3 regions of the Bradyrhizobium sp. AZCC 1719 genome follow, and region 2 is predicted to be linked to each of the others. Evidence: predicted binding sites of a transcription regulator. Region 2 holds the regulator's gene; each other region holds the start of a gene.
The links. The regulator PhoB, encoded in region 2, activates phosphate uptake and scavenging genes when phosphate is short. The targets are predictions, from matches to a motif close to TGTCATNNANCTGTCAT.
Positions count from the first base shown of each region.

Region 1: the regulator PhoB is predicted to act here: its motif matches at 1,401-1,417, upstream of V1292_RS02110 (esterase-like activity of phytase family protein).
Region 3: the regulator PhoB is predicted to act here: its motif matches at 1,385-1,401, upstream of V1292_RS18665 (UDP-2,3-diacylglucosamine diphosphatase).

Region 1 covers NZ_JAZHRU010000001.1:426,527-429,800, reverse strand. The annotation lists gene V1292_RS02110 (esterase-like activity of phytase family protein) at 1-1,352, opposite strand, end outside; gene V1292_RS02105 (heme ABC transporter ATP-binding protein) at 1,467-2,267, opposite strand; gene V1292_RS02100 (FecCD family ABC transporter permease) at 2,264-3,274, opposite strand, start outside.
Region 2 covers NZ_JAZHRU010000001.1:2,244,647-2,247,920, forward strand. The annotation lists gene pstB (phosphate ABC transporter ATP-binding protein PstB) at 1-144, shown strand, start outside; gene phoU (phosphate signaling complex protein PhoU) at 156-872, shown strand; gene phoB (phosphate regulon transcriptional regulator PhoB) at 946-1,650, shown strand; gene V1292_RS10630 (GcrA family cell cycle regulator) at 1,830-2,339, opposite strand; gene V1292_RS10635 (aspartate aminotransferase family protein) at 2,836-3,274, shown strand, end outside.
Region 3 covers NZ_JAZHRU010000001.1:3,990,463-3,993,736, reverse strand. The annotation lists gene V1292_RS18670 (glycosyltransferase family 4 protein) at 1-552, opposite strand, end outside; gene V1292_RS18665 (UDP-2,3-diacylglucosamine diphosphatase) at 549-1,361, opposite strand; gene thiD (bifunctional hydroxymethylpyrimidine kinase/phosphomethylpyrimidine kinase) at 1,657-2,457, opposite strand; gene V1292_RS18655 (Lrp/AsnC ligand binding domain-containing protein) at 2,590-2,835, shown strand; gene V1292_RS18650 (J domain-containing protein) at 3,085-3,274, shown strand, end outside.

The DNA.
Region 1 (3,274 bases), 1.8 Mb from region 2:
CACTTCGCCTTCAAGAATTCCCCCACCTCCAGCAGCACGAACTCGTTGTCGTCGGCCTTGTTGGGATCGCGGCTCGACGAGAACGGCAGATTGTTGTCGTTGCCGACGATGATATGCGTCTCGTCGACGCGCTCGACGTTCTCGATGGTGAAGAACGGAAAGGTCAGCACGCCGTCATTGAGCGGTTTGCGCGCCTTCTTGTCGGGATCCTTGATCTTCATCAGGTCGATATAGGCGATCTTGCGCACCGGCTTGCCGACATTGGCGTCGGAGAGCTCGATCTTGTAGACGCGCTTGAATTTGGCGAGGTCCGCAAAACAGTTCTCGCCGCGCTGGCCGGCCGGGCAGGCCTTGTCGGCGGTGCCTTCGCCATTGTCGCGTTCGATGATCAGACCCTGCGATCCGTCGATCATGTTGAAATCGCCGATGGCGTGGCCGTTCTGCTCGAACACGTAGTGCCAATAGCGGCCGGTGAATTTTTCGGCCGCGGCGTCGAATTCGAGGATCCGCGCGGCTTCCTTGCCGTCGACCTTCTCAAAGTCCTTCTTCTCGGCATTCCACAGCGGGCCCTCGAGCAGGCCATAGAGGAACTTGCCGTCCTTCGAGCCGGCAAAACCTTCATAGCCCTTGGAGCGGCGGAGGTTGACGGTGGTGTAGCTGGCGCCTGGAGCTGCAGGCGACTGCACCGACCAGTGATCGGGCGAGCGCACCGGCTTGCCGTCGGCGGTCGTTTCGAACACCGCCAGGACCTTGCCGGTCTTGTCGGCCTTCAGCACATAGGGCCCGAACTCGTCGCCGATCCAGAAGGTGTCTCCGATGATCTGAAAACCTTCGGTGTCGAAATCCGCGCCGGTGAGATAGCGCTTGGCGGTGTCCTCATGCAGGATGCGGAACGGCACCTTCTTGTCGGGATCGTGCAGGAAGACGGTTTCCTGTCGCTCGATCTTGCCGCTCGCCCAGTCGATCTTGTGCCGGTTCAGATAGAGCATCGAGTCGGCCGAGTTGTAGCGCGAGCCCATGCCGTTGTCGGTAAGCACCCAGAACGAGCCGTCAGCCATCACCTTGATGCCGGAATGGCCCTGCAGCGGCTGGCCCTTGAACGGCAGCGAAACGCCGGTCGGGCGTTCGTAGGACTTGCCCATCACGGTGCCCGCGGCGTCGACGCGGCGGCCGGTGGTGTATTTGCCTGATGTCTTGAGATCGTCAGGCGCATCAGCGGGCGCATCGATAAAGGTCTGCGCCGGCAGCACGGCGTGGCCCTTCAGCGTGGCGGGAAACTCGCCTTCACCTTGGGCGAAGGCGGCGCCGGCCAGAAACATGGACGCGACGGAGCAGAGCAATGACACGCGCATGGCGGATCTCCTGTTGAATAGCGATGCGGTGTGTCTTGCGCAGCGGCTGTTACAGCCGGCTGACAGTTTTGTGAAAGCCGCGTAACGGCGTTGGATAAGGCTGAGGTCTAGGTGTTACTGCGCTGCAGCCGGCCGCATGGTTTGCGGCAGCAGGAACGGCACGCCGGCGTCAGTATAGTCGATCTTCACATCGACCTCAAAAATCCGGCGGATGGTCTCGGCCGTGATCGCATCGCTGCGGCCGCCATCGACGGCGAGCTTACCCCGATGCAAGAGCACGATGCGGTCGGCGAAGCGCATGGCGAGATTGAGGTCATGCAGCACGGCGATGACGGCCGTGCCGTTCTGCGCGCGCCGCTTTGCGGTTTCCACCAGGTCGATCTGGTGGCGCATGTCGAGGCTCGAGGTCGGCTCGTCCAGCAGCAAGAGGCCCGGCCCATGCTGCGCCTCGCCGCAGGCGAGTTGCACCAGCACGCGGGCGAAATGCGCGCGCTGCTGTTCGCCGCCCGAGAGCGTCGGCAATTGCCGTTGGCTGAAATGCGCCAGATCGACCTCGCCGAGCGCCGCATCGACCAGCCGTTGCGCCGCGGCGCGGCCGGCATCACCCGCACCCATATGAACGATCTCCTCGACCGTGAACGGGAAGGTGACGTTGACATGCTGCGACAGCATCGCGCGGTGGAGAGCGAGAAGGCGCGGCGGATAGCTTTGAATGTCGCGCTGCTTCAGCCTGATCTGGCCGCGCGTCGGGCGCAGATCGCCGGACAGCATTCGCAGCAGCGTCGATTTGCCGGCGCCGTTGGGGCCGACGATCGCGACCATCTCGCCGGGAGCGACGCAAAGATCAATGCCATCGACCAGCGTGGCGCCGCCAACGACCATTGAAGCCGACTGCGCTTCGAGAATGGCGGTCATAGCGAAACCAGCCCGCGCTGGCGGAGCAGCATCGCCAGAAAGAATGGCGCGCCGATCGCAGCCGTCAGGATGCCGATCGGCATTTCCGCGGGCGCGACGATGGTGCGGGCCAGCGTATCGGCGCCCACCAGCAGCACCGCGCCCAGCAGCATGGAAGCGGGTAACAGCAACCGGTGCGCCGGCCCGATCACCAGCCGCAACAGATGTGGCACCACGATGCCGATAAAGCCGACGACGCCGCAGACCGAAACCGCCACACCCGTCATCGCCGACACCAATATGATCGAAATCCGCTTCAGCCGTTCGACGTCGACGCCGCTATGGAACGCCTCGGCCTCGCCGAGCACCAGCACGTCGAGCCCACGCGCAATCGAGAGGCAGGCGATAGCGGCGCACCCCAGCACCGGCGCCAGCGTGGCGAGCTTGGGCCAGGTCGCGCCGCTCAGCGAGCCCAATAGCCAGAACGTGATGTCGCGCAACTGGCGATCGTCGGCGACGAACACGAGGAGCCCGATGCCGGCATTGGCGATGGCGGCAATGGCAATGCCGGCCAGCAGGAAAATCGCGATCGACGTCCGCCCGGAGCGGCTTGCGATCGAATAAAGGATGACGGTGGTCGCGAGCGAACCGGCGAAGGCCGCGATCGGCAGCAACTGATGCTGCATGAAGCGGAAGTTCTGACCGATCTGGCTGTCGGTGAAGACGATCGCAGCCGCCGCCGCCAGCGCGCCGCCGGAGGAAACGCCGACCAGTGCGGGGTCGGCGAGGGGGTTGCGAAACAGCCCCTGCATGATGGCGCCCGATGCCGCGAGCAGCGCGCCGATCATCGCGGCCGCGCCGATCCGTGGAATCCGGATCGACCACAGCACGAGCTGGTCGCGCGCGAGGCTTGGACCGGCCCCAGCGTCACCCCACAGGCCGAGTGCGGCCGGCAGCCGCGCCAGCGGAATTCCGGCAGCGCCTACCGTCAGCGCGATCAGCGCTGCGCCGGCCAGCGCGGCGAACAG
Region 2 (3,274 bases):
TCGATGCAGCAGGCCGCGCGCGTCTCGCAACGCACGGCGTTCTTTCATCTCGGCGTTCTGGTGGAAGAGGGTGTAACGCAGACGATCTTTACCAATCCGCGCGACAAGCGCACCCAGGACTACATCACGGGCCGGTTCGGCTAAGGAGAACAAGGATGGCGTCTGAACACACGGCCAAGGCATTCGACAGCGACCTCCAGGAATTGACTCGTCTGGTCGCCGAGATGGGCGGCCTGGCCGAGCGCATGATCACCGAATCCGTCGACGCGCTGGTCCGCCGCGACGTCGCGCTCGGCAAACGCGTCGTCGCCAACGACCTCGAGGTCGATCGTCTACAGCATCTGATCGAGGAGCGCGCGGTGCTGACCATCGCCCGCCGCCAGCCAATGGCGATCGATCTGCGCGAGATCGTCGGCGCGATGCGGGTTGCCACCGATCTGGAGCGGATCGGCGACCTCGCCAAGAACATGGGCAAGCGGGTCGCGGCGCTGGAGAACGATTTCCAGCCGCTGAAACTGATGCGCGGCCTCGAGCACATGACCGATCTGGTGCAGTCGCAGGTCAAGTCGGTGCTGGACGCCTATGCCGCGCACGATCTGCCGGCGGCGATGGCGGTGTGGAAGGGCGACGAGGAAGTCGACGCCATCTGCACCTCGCTGTTCCGCGAGCTCCTCACCTACATGATGGAGGATCCGCGCAACATCTCGTTCTGTATTCATTTGATGTTCTGCGCCAAGAATATCGAGCGGATCGGCGACCACGCCACCAACATCGCCGAAACCGTGTTCTACATGATCGAGGGACAGCAGATGCTCGACAAGCGCCCGAAGGGCGACATGACGACGTTTGCCACCACGGTGCCGAATACCTGACAAAGCGTTTTCAGGCGAAGTGGAGACCGGTTCGCGTGAAGATAACGCGTCAAACAGAAGAGGCTGATGCAAGATGAGCGCGCGCATAATGGTGGTCGAGGACGAGGAAGCGCTGACCACGTTGTTGCGCTACAACCTCGACGCCGAAGGTTATGATGTCGAAACCGTCGCCCGCGGCGACGATGCGGATACGCGGCTGAAGGAGCGCGTGCCCGATCTCGTCGTGCTCGACTGGATGCTGCCGGGGCTCTCCGGCATCGAGCTGTGCCGCCGCTTGAGGGCGCGCCCTGAAACCAAGCAATTGCCGATCATCATGCTGACCGCGCGCGGCGAGGAGAGCGAGCGGGTGCGCGGGCTTGCGACCGGCGCCGACGATTACATCGTCAAGCCGTTCTCGGTGCCGGAACTTTTGGCGCGGGTGAAGGGCCTGCTGCGCCGTGCGAGCCCCGAGCGGCTCGCCACCGTGCTGACCTATGGCGACATCGAACTCGACCGCGAAAAGCGCCGCGTCGCGCGCTCGGGCCGCCAGATCGATCTCGGTCCGACCGAGTATCGCCTGCTGGAATTTTTCCTCGAGCATCCCGGCCGCGTCTTCAGCCGCGAGCAGTTGCTCGACAGTGTCTGGGGCCGCGACATCTATATCGACGAGCGCACCGTCGACGTCCACATCGGCCGCCTGCGCAAACTGCTCAACCCCGGCCGCGAGCAGGATCCGATCCGCACCGTCCGCGGCGCCGGTTACGCGCTGGATGATCGGTTTGCGAAAGTGGAGCCGTAAGGTTTCGCTGTTATCTCGGCGCATTCGGCTGTCGTCCCCGCGAACGCGGGGACCCATAACCACCGATGCTGATTGTTGAGAAACGCTGGAGCTCCAGCGAAGCATAACCACGCACACCCGTGGTTATGGGTCCCTGCGTTCGCATGCGTTCGCAGGGACGACATCTGTGAGCGCGCCCCTTACCTCGTTTGCTTCGGCTGCTGCCTCCGCCGATCGGCGGCGGGCTGGTAGGCGATGCGCGAGTGGTGGGCGCAATAGGGCAGGCCGGTGAGCGCCTTGCCGCCGCAGAAGAAGAATTCCGGGCTCGAGGGATCGCCGACCGGCCAGTGGCAGGTGGCCTCGTTCAGTTCGAGCAGCGACAGCCGCTGGCTCATCGGCACGACGTTGTCGAAGGCGATCGGATCCGGCTCCATCTCGACTTCGAAGGCGTGTGCCAGCGCGGTGTTGCCGCGCGAGACCGGGCGCGACACCCGCATCATCGGCTGGGCGGGGCGTGCCTTGCGCTGCCGCGGGGCGGCCGAGGAGGGGCTCTTGGCACGGCCGGAAAGGCCCAGCCGGTGCACTTTGCCGATCACGGCGTTTCGCGTCACATTTCCGAGTTCCGCGGCGATCTGGCTCGCCGACAATCCGGCTTCCCAGAGCTTCTTAAGCTGTTCGACGCGATCGTCGGACCAGGTCAAAACGGTCATCGTAATCTTCCCTTCGCATCGCGCCGGCCAATCGGGGGCAGCGCCGGCGAGTCAATCGTCTCAAAAATCCCTGCGGTCAGAATCCCTTAGCCCTCGCCGGACGCGCTAACCGCGCCGAACGTTTACGCCTGCACAAAAAGGACTCTAAGGGATCAGAACTGCCGCACGAGATGTCGTACCCGACAGCCCAAACGCTACAATATGGCGTGACTCGGGCGCAAGAGTCCGGGCCCGAACGTCCACATGTTCTGACAATCTAGGCATTTCACTGCGTGTTTTCCACCACACCGCAATCTTACGGATTTCAGCATCTTGCACTGCAGGAAAGGCCGTTCCGTGCGTGTTGACAGCGCTCCCCACCCACATAGAATGCCTCTCACGTGCCGCCCTTAAGAGGCGGCACGTTTCGTTTTCGCAAGACCGGCTGTTGCCGCGTTCGCGCCAATGCACGCCCGCGGCAGGTCTCAAAGGCAGGTCTCAAACCTCAGTGATTGCCATGACCAATAGCGCCACGTCGCATCTGCTCCCCGTCTTCGCCAGGGTCGATCTCGGCTTCGAACGCGGCGAGGGCTGCTGGCTGACGGCCACCAATGGCGAGCGCTATTTGGACTTCACCTCGGGCGTCGCGGTGAATGCGCTCGGTCACTGCCATCCGCACCTGATCGCGGCGCTGCAGGAACAGTCGACGAAACTCTGGCACATGTCGAACCTGTTCAAGTCGCCGGATGGCGAGAAGCTCGCCGCGCGGCTCTGCGAGCAGAGCTTTGCCGACCTCGTGTTCTTCTGCAATTCCGGTGCGGAGGCGATGGAAGGCGTGATCAAGGTCGTGCGCCGCTATCAATTCTCCAAGGGCCATCCTGAACGCTATCGCCTCGTCACCTTCGAGGGCGCCTTCCACGGCCGCACCCTGGGCACGCTCGCAGCAACCGGCTCCG
Region 3 (3,274 bases), 1.7 Mb from region 2:
ACTGAGATATACCGGCGTCGGAAGGCAGAGATCGGCGCTGCGCGGATGGAACAGCGAGGTATCGACGCCGCGCGACCACAGCACCACGTTGCGAAAGCCGCGCAGGCGCAGCTCAGCCGCCAGCGCCGGCGTCGCCGCCATCACTGCCCGGCTCGGCCGGTGGAAGGCACGCAGCGCCCACCAAACCCAGGATTCCGGAATTGGCGAGCGCGCCGAGACATATTCCGGAAACCGGGTGTGAAAGCTCGTGGTGAACGGCAAGCCGCGCTTGCGGCAATAGCGCCGGACCAACAGCCCGATCGGCCCTTCGGTCGCGATATGAATGCTGTCGGGCTTTGCCGCTTCGATCAGTTGCGCGATCTTGCCGGGAAGCGGCAGAGCCAGCCGCAGGTCGGGATAGCTCGGCATCGCAAAGGTGCGAAACGATTGCGGCGTCAGGAAACTCATCTCGACGCCAAGCCCCCTGGCCGCCTCCGCCAGCGCGGTCAGCGTGCGTACCACCCCGTTGACCTGGGGATGCCACGCATCGGTCGCGACCAGGATATGCGTCATGCCGCGCGCGCCGCGACGCGGGGAACGGGCGCCGCCCTTCGCTGCGGATCGGTCCAGGTGATGATCTCGAACCGGCCGTCCTCGTGCTCGGCGAGCGCGGTGCAGCTTTCCACCCAGTCGCCGCAATTCATGTAGCGGATACCGTGCTCGTCGCGGATGGTGGCGTAGTGGATGTGGCCGCAGATCACGCCATCGGCGCCATGGCGTCGCGCCTCGCCGGCCAGCGTCTGTTCAAACGCGCCAATGTAGTTCACGGCGTTCTTGACCTTCAGCTTCGCCCATTGCGACAGCGACCAATAGGGCACGCCGAACATGCGGCGGAAGAAGTTGACGAGGCGATTCATCTGAATGGCGAAGTCGTAGGCCTTGTCGCCGAGATGGGCGAGCCAACGCGCGTTCTGCACCACGAGATCGAAGATGTCGCCGTGGATGATGAGATAGCGCTTGCCGTCGACGCCGGTGTGGATGGTGTTTTCCACCACGTCGATGCCGCCGAAATGCGTGCCGTAGTAGTTGCGCAGGAACTCGTCGTGATTGCCCGGCACGTAGATGACCTTGGCGCCCTTGCGCGCCTTGCGCAGCATCTTCTGCACGAAGTCGTTGTGCGATTGCGGCCAGTACCAGCTCGACTTCAGCGCCCAGCCATCGACGATATCGCCGACGAGATAGATGGTGTCGGCGTCGTGGCTTTTGAGGAAGTCCAGCAAACGGTCGGCTTGCGAGCCGCGGGCTCCGAGATGGACGTCGGAGATGAACAAAGTACGAAAGCGCCGTTCGGGGCTCTCTTCACTCAAGGAGTCACTGCCCATATCTGTGCACCTACCAGATTTCTGTGACAGGGCGATGACTGATCACGCGACCTATAGCCTCACGAGAATCAATACCGCGCCCTTGGCTCTCGCGGATAGCAGCGTGATGCGACAGGCAAGCGACACGGCGGCGGCGACAACTCAATGTCATCCCTGCGAACGCAGGGACCGATAACCACCGATGCTCATTGTTGGAGAAGATAACGAGCCGCTTGCTTCAATTGATAAGCCGCGGCGCGATGGGCGCGATTGCGCTCACGCTCGGGGTCCCTGGTTCGCAAGGACGACAGTTCAGCTAGTAAAACTTATGAAAATGGTGGATCGGGCCGTGACCGTGGCCGACGCTGAAGCTATCTGCCTCCGCAATCGCAGCGCTGACCCACGCCTTGGCGTTACGCACGGCGGTTTCCATGCCCTCGCCCTTCGCGAGCTCCGCCGCGATCGCCGAGGACAATGAGCAGCCGGTGCCATGGGTGTTTTTCGTCGCAATGCGCGGCGCGGCCAGCGCGATGGTGCCGCTCGTGCCGATCAGATAGTCGACGCACTCGGCGCCCTCCCCGTGGCCGCCCTTGATCAGCACCGCCTTGCACCCCATGGCCAGCAATCGCCTGCCCTGGCTTTCGACGGCGGCCTCACCCGCAGCCACCGGTTCGTCGAGCAGCGCGGCGGCCTCAGGCAAATTGGGCGTAATGACCGAAGCAAGCGGAATGAGTTTTGTCCTGAGCGCCTCGACCGCCTCCGCAGCCAGCAGCCGGTCGCCGGAGGTTGCGACCATCACAGGATCGAGCACGACGTGCTTCGGCGACCAGCGCTTGAGGCCGGCGACGATGGCGTCGATAACCGATGGCTGCGCCACCATGCCGATCTTGACCGCTCCGACGTCGAGATCGGAAAACACCGCATCGATCTGCGCGGTCACGAACTCCGCCGGCACCTGATGGATGCCGCTGACGCCTTCGGTATTCTGTGCAGTCAGCGCCGTAATCACGGAGGCGCCGTAGACACCGAGCGCGGCAAACGTCTTCAGGTCGGCCTGGATACCGGCACCGCCAGAGGAATCGGAGCCGGCGATGGTCAGCGCGATTGGCGCCGTCATCGCAAGCCTCGTGCAAGTCGTGGGTTGAAGGCCATGGAATCTCCTACCGCGCCATGGCATGGGCAGCAAGCTGGCTTGCCATTATCAGCGGTTTTTGGCCTATTGGGACCAACCAATTCGGAGACGACAGCGATGGTTCCCTTCTTTGTCCAGTTCAAATGCAAACTCGGCCAATCCTATGCCGTCGCCAATGCGCTCGCGGAGGCCGAGATCGCCTCGGAGATCTATTCCACTGCCGGTGACTACGATCTGCTGGTCAAGTTCTACGTCGATAAGGACACCGACATCGGCCATTTCGTCAACGAGAAGGTGCAGGTGATTCCAGGGATCCAGGACACCCACACCATCATCACCTTCAAGGCGTTCGGCACGGGCTAGGCACGCTTAAGGCTGCGTCCCTGGCGCGGCCGATTGGCCCGCCTGTGATGGAGGGGCTGCCAGCCCTACCCCCTGCCACGCCAATTGAGCGCCCCAACCGCAGCGCATGGTTAACGACGTTAACCATGGCATGCTTTTGCCATAAGGGGATCATCCTACCGCCTTGATATTTTTGATTATCTAGCGCGTCGTCAATCGGAAGTTCCGCGGCGGGGACGGTCCGAGGGGGAAACGGTCGCGAGTACCACCATGGGGACGCTGTACGATTTGCTCGGAGCGCTTCCGAGTGACGACGCCGAGGAATTGCGGAAGGCATTCCGCAAGGCCGCGAAGGCGACTCATCCCGATATCAATCCCGACAATCCCGAGGCCGCGCTGAGGTTCAGGGAACTCATGCGCGCCTATGACATCCTGACCGACAACGAGCAGCGCGCGACCT